2 regions of the Parafilimonas sp. genome follow, and region 2 is predicted to be linked to the other one. Evidence: riboswitches for the same ligand, from Rfam matches in the RefSeq annotation. Region 2 holds a riboswitch; the other holds the start of a gene.
What was found. Region 2 has a riboswitch for thiamine pyrophosphate ahead of pnuC (nicotinamide riboside transporter PnuC). Riboswitches for the same ligand answer to the same signal wherever they lie in the genome.
Positions count from the first base shown of each region.

Region 1 (5,279 bases), on a different contig from region 2:
ATATTTTCAGTTTTGATCAGTGGGGTGTTGAATTAGGCAAACAGCTTGCTTCAAAAGTGTTACCAGAACTGGAAAATAATAATAAGATCACTTCACATGATTCTTCTACCAATGGCTTGATCAATGCCTGGAAGGCGATGAAATAATTAAGTCAAAAGCATATAATTTATCCCCGCCTGGCTCAATTAATATATAAAATTGAACCAGGCGAGGATTTCTTTGCCCGTGCTGGTTTTCGTTAAAACAAAAAAGCCTCACATTGCTGTAAGGCTTCAAAAGTTGCGAGGGGAAGGATCGAACTTCCGTCCGCCACGGCGGATATGAGCCCTATCTCAATTATTATAATTGCAGATTGGCAATAAATTCATCCCAAATCCATTCTCTGTCTCTGCCTGTCTTTAACGCTTTTTCCCTTAAAAGTGCTTGCTGTTTTGTGTTGAAAACTTCTGTGTGGATTATCTGCCAGGGCCGGTATTTTATTGTCCAGCCCTTTTTACCAAGTTGATTATGTGATAAAAACCTTGCAGCAATATCTGTTGTAAAACCTATATATATTTTTCTGTGCTGCAAAGAATATAAAATATATACAGTATACATGTTTGGGTTTATCTAAAACAAAAAAGCCTCACATTGCTGTAAGGCTTCAAAAGTTGCGAGGGGAAGGATCGAACTTCCGACCTTCGGGTTATGAGCCCGACGAGCTACCGCTGCTCTACCTCGCGATATATAAGTTTAATTAAATCTAAGAACTTGTAAATCGGGGTGCAAATATAAGACGGTATTATTATCGGGCAAAACTTTATTTAAGATATTAGCTTTTCTTTTTTACAGTTGATCCGCCGCTTACATCAAGATTAGTAATATTAGCCGCCCCGGAATAACGAATGCTGCTGCCGCCGCTTGCCGTGGCCTGTATGGCTTTGTTTACATTAATGCTGGCAGATGATGCGCCTGTTGCTTCAATCCGGCAGTTTTCAGCCGTTAAATCACCGCCTTTGAAATTACTGGCGCCGCTTGCATCCACTATAAGATCAGTGGCAGTACCATTAACATCTGTAACAGATGCGCCGCTCATATCCAAACTTGTTTTGCCGCTGTTTATTGTGCCTTTAAAATTACTGGCGCCGGTTTGAGAAAGATCAAATGAAGCTGCCGTAAAATTCGCTTTTGCATTAGAAGCACCGCTTAACTCAAATTTTATATTGTTGCCTTTTATGCTCCCATATAAATTACTGGCACCGGAAAGCTCCAGCTTTAAATCACCCACTTTAACAGGATCGGTTATTTCCACGTTACAGGCACCGCTCACATTCAGCGATTCGAGCGTGGTAAAAGTTATATAGGCTTTTAAATGTTTATTACTCCAGTTCCAGCCGTTCCAGGCGCCGTTCTGCACAAAAATTTTAAGCACGCCATTCCTTACTTCTGTTTTTATTTTACCTATTGCATCCGGGTCGGTTGAGCTTACAGCAACACCCTGCGTGCTACCCTGGGAGAGATATAAATTGATAGCGCTTGAAATATCAATCTTTGTAAAAGTACCTACATTCCTGACCTGCGCATTTGCATCGCGCACTACATTCTGCGCATTTAAAGTAAAGCCTGTTGCCACAAGGAGCAGGCAAAGAATTATCTTTTGCATGATTTGGTTTTTGAATGAAACGAAGATCCCGCAAAAAGGTTACACACTAATTTAAAATTTCTCTATAATTTCGCGGCTCAATACCTTACGGTTTAAAACCGTAAGGCTTTATAAAATCCCGGGGTGCTTTCCAAAACAGGAAGGCTGAGATTACACCCGTTGAACCTGAACAGGGTAATACCTGCGAAGGGAAGGTGAGCTTCACTTACAGCTGCACATCCTATAGCATTATTCCTTGTTCCCATCTGTGAAATTAAATTTTGAAGAAAATGAAAAAATTTTTGGGAACAGTTGCATTCTTAAACATCCTTTTTGCAACATCGGCGCAGAACATCAGCGGCACAGTGACCGATAAAAACAACAGCCCGCTGAATGGCTCTACAGTTATTATCAGTACAAAAAATTCCAGGCTATCAGCGCTTACAAATGAAAGCGGATCATTCAATTTTTCAAACCTGAACCCTTCTTTGAATTATAAGCTGGTTATTGAATATGTGGGCAAACAAACGTTTGATACAATTATTACGGCACCGCAAAATACAAGGCTGCATATTATGCTTGCCGAAGCTTCCGCCTATCTTGAACCGCTTGAAGTACGCGCTGTGCGAGCATCAGACAAAGCGCCCTTCACCAAAACCAATATTACGAAAGATGAGATAGCCAAAATTAATCTCGGGCAGGATTTACCTTTTATACTCAACCAAACGCCATCAGTAACCACCACAACTGATGCGGGTAATGGCGTTGGTTATACAGGCATCCGCATACGCGGAACGGATGCAACAAGAATAAATGTAACACTGAATGGCATTCCTTTTAATGATGCGGAAAGCCTGGGCTCCTTCTTCGTTGACCTGCCTGATTTTGTTTCCTCGGCCAATTCAATACAAATACAACGCGGCGTGGGCACTTCCACCAATGGCTCCGGTGCTTTTGGTGGAACGATCAATATAAGCACCAATGAAGTAAACAGGAAAGCTTATGCTGAATCAGATAACGGCTTTGGCTCATTTAACACATGGAAAAATACAATACGTTTAGGAAGCGGTTTGCTTGGCAATCATTTTACGCTTGATGCAAGATTGAGCCGCATTGCAAGCGATGGCTATATTGACAGGGCAGCAAGCAAGCTTACTTCCTTTTATACATCGGCGGCCTATGTCGGCAATAAAAACAGTTTGCGCTTAAATATTTTTTCAGGCAAAGAAAAAACATACCAGGCATGGTATGGTGTGCCGCAGGATAGCTTAAAAACCAACAGGCGGTATAATCCCGCAGGCATGGAAAAACCGGGAACGCCTTACAGCGACCAAACAGATAATTATACGCAAACACATTACCAGTTATTTTATGATCATTCATTCAGCAGCAAATTAAAATTCAATACTGCATTCTTTTTAGTTCGTGGCAAAGGTTATTATGAAGAATATAAAGCGGGTGAAAACCTCGGCGATTATGGATTGAGTGATACAGTTGTTACCGATCTTGTAAGGCAGCGCTGGCTCGATAATTATTTTTACGGACAGATACTTTCACTTCAATATAAAACGCAAAAAGATGAATTAACCATTGGCGGAAGCTGGAATATATATGATGGCAAACATTATGGCAAAATAACCTGGAGTGAAGCAAAAGTTCCAAACGATTATAAATATTATAATTTACCTGCAAGGAAAACAGATGCCAATATCTATGCGAAATGGATGCATAGCCTTGATACAAAATGGAACACGTTTGCCGATGTTCAATATCGCCATGTAATGCATAACATGGAAGGTTTTGAAGACAATCATGATCTATTTATAAAAAGAAAATTCAACTTTATTAATCCCAAGGCCGGCATTAATTATAATTATAACGGCTGGAATGCTTACCTGAGTTATGCCCTGGCACATAAAGAACCTAACCGCGATGATTTTGAAGCAAGCCTGCAGCAACAGCCAACCGCAGAAACATTGCATGATTTTGAAGCTGCTATAGAACGAAAAAAGAATAAATATAATTTGTCTGCGACTTTCTATTACATGTTATATAAAAACCAGCTTGTTCAAACGGGGCAGATAAATGATGTAGGCAGTTATACAAGAATAAATGTACCCAATAGTTACCGCGCCGGCATTGAATTGCAGGGTGGCATTGCCATTAACAACTGGTTAAATGCAAGCGGTAATATTACCTTCAGCAGCAATAAAATAAAACACTTTACAGAATATATTGATGATTGGGATAACGGCGGGCAAATAACAGTTAAACATTCCAATACCAATATATCCTTCTCTCCTAACACTATTGCGGCCGCAACTGTAACGTTTATTCCTGTAAAGAATATGCAACTGAATTTTGTGAGCAAATATGTTGGCAAACAATACATGGATAATGCCCAAAATGAAAACCGAAAACTCAATGATTATTTTACCGAAGATTTTCGTTTGAATTATTCGCTGTATAAAAAATTATTTAATCAAATTGATTTTATAGTTGCCGTAAACAACATATTCAATAAACTGTATGAGCCGAATGGCTATACTTATCCTTATATGTATGAGGATGGTTTAATTAACGATAATTATTATTACCCGGCGGCCGGAACAAATTTTTTGATCGGGTTAAATATAAAGCTGTAACAATTATTACTTACTGCTGGTGCACCGGCGCCAGCAGTATAAGTGATATGCCTTTATCGGTTTGAACATCAAGTTCAGCATTTAAAATACCGGCACGTTCATGTATTTGTTGTATGGTTTGTTCTGTGTCTGTATTTTTAAATGAAGCCGTACCGTTATAAATTTTCAGTAAGATTTTCCTGCTTTGATAATCAATATTAATCAATGTTGGAGTAGTGGTGCCGGTTTCTGCTATGCTGCGCAAGGTATTTTTAAATATCAGGAATATTTCATGCCGCAGTTTCATATCTGTTTTTAATAAACGAACGGCTTCATCCACTTCCATTTGTATCTGTACTGGATAAGTATTTTGTAAGGCCTCCGCATATTCTTTCATGCGCAGGATTGTTTTATCCATGCTGTCATTCTGAGGGTTTAAAGTCCACATCATATCATTCATGCCATCGATCATGCTGCGGCTTTTGGTATTTATTTGCTCAATAAAATCTTTTGACATATCAAGATCTTTATCAGCTTTGATCCTGGCCATTTCACTCAGCAGGCTTATATGATTTAATGTTGTATTTACATCGTTGTGCAGGTTCCTGGCTATTTGCGTGCGCACTTTTTGCAAAGCCTGAATCTTTTTTATCCGCTCTTTGTCAATCCAGTAAAACACAGCAAAAACCAGCAGGATTATCAATCCAAAAAACCACCAGCTAAGCCAAAAAGGCGGAACTACTTTTATATGAAGTTCTGTAACAGCAGTTTCCCGGCCTTCTGTGTTTTCTGCTTTTACTTTAAAAGTATAATTGCCTGCAGGCAGATAATTATAAACTGCTTCATTGAGTGAAGAAGCAGGCTGATAAGCTTTATCGATGTCTTCAAGCATATAATAATAATTCAGCTTGTTTTGAGGCGTAAAGTTCAGGGCGCTGAATTCAATGGAAAAAGAAGTGTTATTATATTGAAGCGTAATTGTATGCAGGCTGTTTAAAGAATCGATTGACAAAAACCTGTTGCCCATTTTAAAA
Region 1 is NZ_JBQCIT010000057.1:43,917-49,195, forward strand. It holds gene pgi (glucose-6-phosphate isomerase) at 1-146, shown strand, start outside; gene ACTHN6_RS20420 (GIY-YIG nuclease family protein) at 340-597, opposite strand; tRNA gene ACTHN6_RS20425 (tRNA-Met) at 651-722, opposite strand; gene ACTHN6_RS20430 (head GIN domain-containing protein) at 812-1,642, opposite strand; TPP riboswitch at 1,752-1,851, shown strand; gene ACTHN6_RS20435 (TonB-dependent receptor) at 1,912-4,266, shown strand; gene ACTHN6_RS20440 (ligand-binding sensor domain-containing protein) at 4,277-5,279, opposite strand, start outside.
Region 1: linked by a shared signal. The riboswitch ahead of ACTHN6_RS20435 (TonB-dependent receptor) and the one ahead of pnuC (nicotinamide riboside transporter PnuC) in region 2 are both predicted to bind thiamine pyrophosphate.

Region 2 (5,279 bases):
CCCCGATTTTGTGCACACTACAAGGTTTGTGCTGATTGATAAAAACTTTAATGTTCGCGGTTATTATAATGGCCTGGATTCAACCTCGCTTAACAAGCTCTCCAAAGATATTGGGTTATTGATGCTGGCTGCAGATGACAATCCGCAGAAACTTCCATTCGATCCTGCTTTAATGGCTATATTTTTTGTTATAGCAGTTGTGGCAACTATACTAGTAACGCGTTTAATATTCCGTAAAAAAAATACAGATGAACCAACTACCTCAGCCGGTAATACACAAAAATGATAAAAAAGCAACCTGGCTTATCATTACATTTTCTATTGTAATATTTGCTGCTGTCAGCTTTTTGGCAAAGTTTAAAATTGATGTTGATTTAGGGTTTGATATTCACATTTTTGCCCTGGCCAATGCTGTCATTAATTCTATCATCGCTGTATTGCTCTTAATTGCTTTGATTGCTGTAAAAAGCTCAAACTATATTTTGCACAAACGGCTTATGCTCGCAGCGCTTATTTTATCTGTAGTGTTTTTGGTTTCCTATATAGCGCATCATTTATTGGCCGGAGAAGCCATTTATGGCGATGCAGATCATAATGGTATTTTAAGTGATGCCGAGAAAGCTGCTGTAAGTGATTCAAGACCCTATTATCTTATCATCCTTTTAACGCATATATTTTTAGCGGGCATTATTTTGCCGTTTATTTTGTTTACGGCTTATCGTGCTCTAACAGCAGAGTATCCCAAACATAAAAAACTTGCCCGTATCACCTGGCCCTTGTGGTTTTATGTGGCAGTTTCAGGACCGGTAGTTTACTGGATGATACAGCCATATTACACCTGATATAGTTTACACCCACTTATATATTGAATGCATTTAATTTACGAATTGCAGAAATTAACGCCTGCATAAAATTATCTTATTATCAAGCCGCTATTTTCGTTGTATGAATTTTGAAATAATAGAAAACATTATAAAAAACAGGCGCAGTTGCAAACCCATGCTGATGAATGGAAAAAAGATTGATGATGCTGTTATCAATGATTTATTAAAGCTCGCCGATTGGGCACCTACACACGCCCACACAGAACCCTGGCGCTTTGTTGTTTTTGCAGGCAATGCCGTGCAGCAATTTTGTAAAGACCATGCAGATCTATATAAAACAAATGTGCCTGCTGGAAAATTTGAAACAGCGAAGTATGAAAAGATATTGCATAACGGCGATCACTGCTCGCATATAATTGCTGTTTATATGAAGCGTGGCAACAATCCGAAAATTACAAGGGTTGAAGAAATATGCGCTGTTGCTGCTGCCGTGCAAAATCTTTTGCTTGGTGCTGCTTCTTTAAATATCGCGGCTTTATGGAGCACCGGCGGCATTACATTTCATGATGCTATGAAAACTTTTTTAGGCTTACAGGCCGAAGACCAGATGATTGGCTTAATCTATCTTGGTTATACCGATAGTGATATAAAAAAAGGTAGCCGCATCATTCCTTTGGAAGAAAAAATTGTTTGGAAAAACTAAGACTTATCTTTTATTCAGACAACAAATCGGAGAGCTGAAGCAACTCATTATGTTTATACATTTTGGCCGGTTCATCAAAGCAACGGGCCAGTTCTTCAAGTAAAACCTGTATTACACGAACAGCATTCATAGGCTTAAAATAAGAAGGTGCCGGCGGCACACTCATACGCTTGAAATAGTTCTCAATATCCTTGTGCGTAAAAGGCTGGCCGGAAGTGGCGTCTACATAAAAATGTATTTTCTTTTGCGGGTTGCCATTGTAAGTGCCGGCATCATAATCTTCATTAAAAAAAGCAAGTACAAACTGTTGCGGGATATTAATGGCTTTTACAGGAATAGCAAGTAATTCGGCCAGTACAAGATATAATATGCCGTTTGAAAGAGTGTTGCCTTTCCGTGTTTGCAACACTTTATGCATAAAGAAATCGTCGGGATTTTTATAGGCAATTTCTGCGCCTTTCAGGTTATAATAATTATAAACGATGCTTGAAATTACATTGGCCTGCTCCAGCGGCGTGAGAAAACTATTCAATTCAAGCCATACATTGCGCCTTATTTTTTCTATCTCCTGGATCACAGGTGAAGTTTGAAGATCCGGATATTGAAAGCGTGCAACCAGCAATGCACCAAACAGAAGATCATGATACGCGCTATCACGCCATTCGGTTAAATCACGTACAAGGTCTGAGTAGTGCAGCTTATGAATAATCATTTCAATACGTTCCTGCACAGCCTCACTTAATGTATTTTCCCAAAGATTTTCAAGATTGGGTATAATACCTTTTCCATAATGTACAATGCGTGTGCTCACCGTAGAAAAAACTTCTTCATCGGGATCATCAATCAATGTGAGCAATGCAGATATTTCAGCGTTTTGATGCATAAATCAGGCACAAACTAACATCGCTAACTTTAATTTAAAGATAAAATAAATAACATCTGTGTATAAATTAAAAAACAATATTCTTCTTATATAATATAACAGTTTGCGGATTGAAAAAATTGTATGCCGGGCCATTCTGTTTATCATTTATATTCGTGCCTCATCACTACGGGGTGCCTTCGGTTTAACCGGATAATTACAGGCTGAGATTATACCCATTGAACCTGATACGGGTAATGCCGGCGCAGGGAATAGAATCGTCTGTTATTGTATGCATTCCTGTATAACCAAACAGATGTATGAATTTAATTCAATGGCTTAATATTTTGTGGGAGCAGATAAAACAAACAGGCTGGCTTGAATGGCTGGGTGTTGGTTTTGGCGTAGCTGAAGTTTTGTTTGCAAAAGCTAATAAAATATGGTTGTATCCTGCGGGTATTATTTCTGTAATAATTACTATTTATCTTTTTTACACGGTTGGCTTATATGCTGAAAGTGCTTTAAATATTTATTATCTCATTATGAGTACCTGGGGCTGGTGGCTATGGATTTACAGGAAAGATAAACCGCCGTTGCCTGTTACAACATCAAATGCAAAAGATAAAAAAATAACAGTCGCTATTGTTATAGCAGCATTCATCTTCCTTTATCTCATCCTTAAAAATTTTACCGATTCACAGGTACCTTTATTTGATGCGTGGGTAAGTGCTACAGCATGGGCAGGCATGTGGCTGCTTGCAAAACGAAAGCTTGAAAACTGGATATGGCTTAATATAAGCAATGTCTTTGCCATACCACTTTTGTTTTATAAAGAATTACCGCTTTATGCATTGCTTACGGTTTTTCTTTTTGTAATTGCCATACAAGGATATTTTAAATGGAAAAAGATAATCAATGAAGAACAAAGCATTTGATAAAAAAACAATCGCAGCGTTAAGAAAGTATGCTGCTGTTGCAGATAAAAAAAGTGCATTGCAGCCGGAACAATTAAGCCTTATTTATAAATATGAATGGTTTAAAATTTTTGTTTCGAAAGAATATGGCGGCCTTGAATTGAGTTTGCCCGATGCTTTGCTTTTGGAAGAGCAGCTTGCATATATTGATGGCAGTCTTGGCTGGACGGTTACCTTATGTGCCGGCGCCAATTTATTTGTTGGTTATATTGATAAAAAAATAGCAAAACAAATATTCAGCAAACAAAAAGTTTGCTTTGGCGGCAGTGGTGCTGCAACCGGCAAGGCAGCTATTACAGATGATGGTTATATAATAAACGGTTATTGGAAATATGCAACCGGAGCACCGCATCTTACACATTTTACTGCTAATTGCATTATTGATAAAGATGGTAAGCCGGTATTGGATAAAAATAATCAGCACTTAATTCAATCATTTTTTTTTAAAAGAAGTGAAGTAAAGGTTATTGAAGACTGGCATACGCCCGGCCTTAAAGCAACGGCAGGCCATAGTTTTTCTGTTGAAAATTTATATGTGCCGAATGAAAGATCATTTATTATTAATGCTGAAACAGTCACACATAACGATGCTGTTTTTCTATTCCCTTTTTTGCAGTTCGCAGAATTAACGCTTGCCGTAAATACGCTTGGAATGACAAGTCATTTGTTAGAAGAAGCAAATGCCGTCATAAATAAAAGACGGCAATTAAAAAAGATTACAATAAGGCAGTATGATTATTCAAATAAATTAATTGGAGATGCCAGCAACAAGATTGAAATGCTTCGCACAAAATTCTATGAAACTGCTGCAACTGCGTGGAATGAGCTTTTGATAAAGAAAAATATCCCGGTAAAAACGCTAAATAATATTAGTAACCTAAGCGCCCGGCTTGTAAAAGAATGCCGGGCCCGCGTTGCCGCTGTTTATCCTTATTGCGGGTTATCTGCAATAAACGGTAAAACAGAAATAGAAAGAATCTTCAGGGATGTATTTACGGCAAGCCAGCACAGTTTGCTGAATTATACCGGATAGAATGACCGTAAAACTATTTCTTCTTTTTTCTCGCAGATTTCTTTGGCGGGTTAGCTTTTAATTCTTCAATAATCTTTTTGGCTTCTTCAACCGTTAAATCTGCGGCGCGTTCCTGCTGCTCTTTGGTAAGCTTATAATTACGCAATCCCACTTTTAAATAAGGACCGTAAGGGCCACGCAGCACCTGTATCTTTTCTTTTTCAAAAACCTTTATCGTACGTTCTTCTTTTGCCTGCCGCTTCTCTTTTATAATAGGAATGGCTTCTTCCAGTGTTATACTGTAAGGATCGTACTCCTTACTTAAAGAATAGAATTTTTTATTGTGCGCAACAAAAGGCCCAAACCTGCCGATGTTTACCGTTACATCTTCATTTTCAAACTGTCCTAAATTTCTAGGTAGCTTGAATAACTCCATCGCTTCATCAAAGCTGATGGTTTCAATACTTTGCGTGGGCTTTAGTTTTGCAAAGCGAGGTTTATCTTCATCGTTCACATCGCCAATCTGTACCATTGGCCCATAACGCCCCATACGTGCAACCACTTTTTTTCCGGATGCTTCATCCACGCCTAATTCTCTTTCACCTTTTATGCGTTCTGCATTTTCAAGTGTGTGTTCAACATCTTTTTTAAATGGTTTATAAAAGCCATCAATAGTTTTTTCCCATTGCTTTTTACCTTCTGCAATTTCATCAAACTCATCTTCCAACTTTGCAGTAAAGCCGTAATCCATTATGTCAGAAAAATACTCCACCAAAAAATCTGTTATTACCAAACCAAGATCAGTGGGAAATAATTTAGAACGTTCTGCGCCGGTGGTTTCACTTTCTGTTTTCTTGCTGATATTATCCTGCTTTAAAACCAATACACGGTAATTCCTCAAAAC
Region 2 is NZ_JBQCIT010000055.1:146,850-152,128, forward strand. It holds gene ACTHN6_RS19925 (SCO family protein) at 1-286, shown strand, start outside; gene ACTHN6_RS19930 (DUF420 domain-containing protein) at 249-842, shown strand; gene ACTHN6_RS19935 (nitroreductase family protein) at 946-1,527, shown strand; gene ACTHN6_RS19940 (transglutaminase family protein) at 1,538-2,410, opposite strand; TPP riboswitch at 2,570-2,679, shown strand; gene pnuC (nicotinamide riboside transporter PnuC) at 2,710-3,324, shown strand; gene ACTHN6_RS19950 (acyl-CoA dehydrogenase family protein) at 3,305-4,396, shown strand; gene topA (type I DNA topoisomerase) at 4,410-5,279, opposite strand, start outside.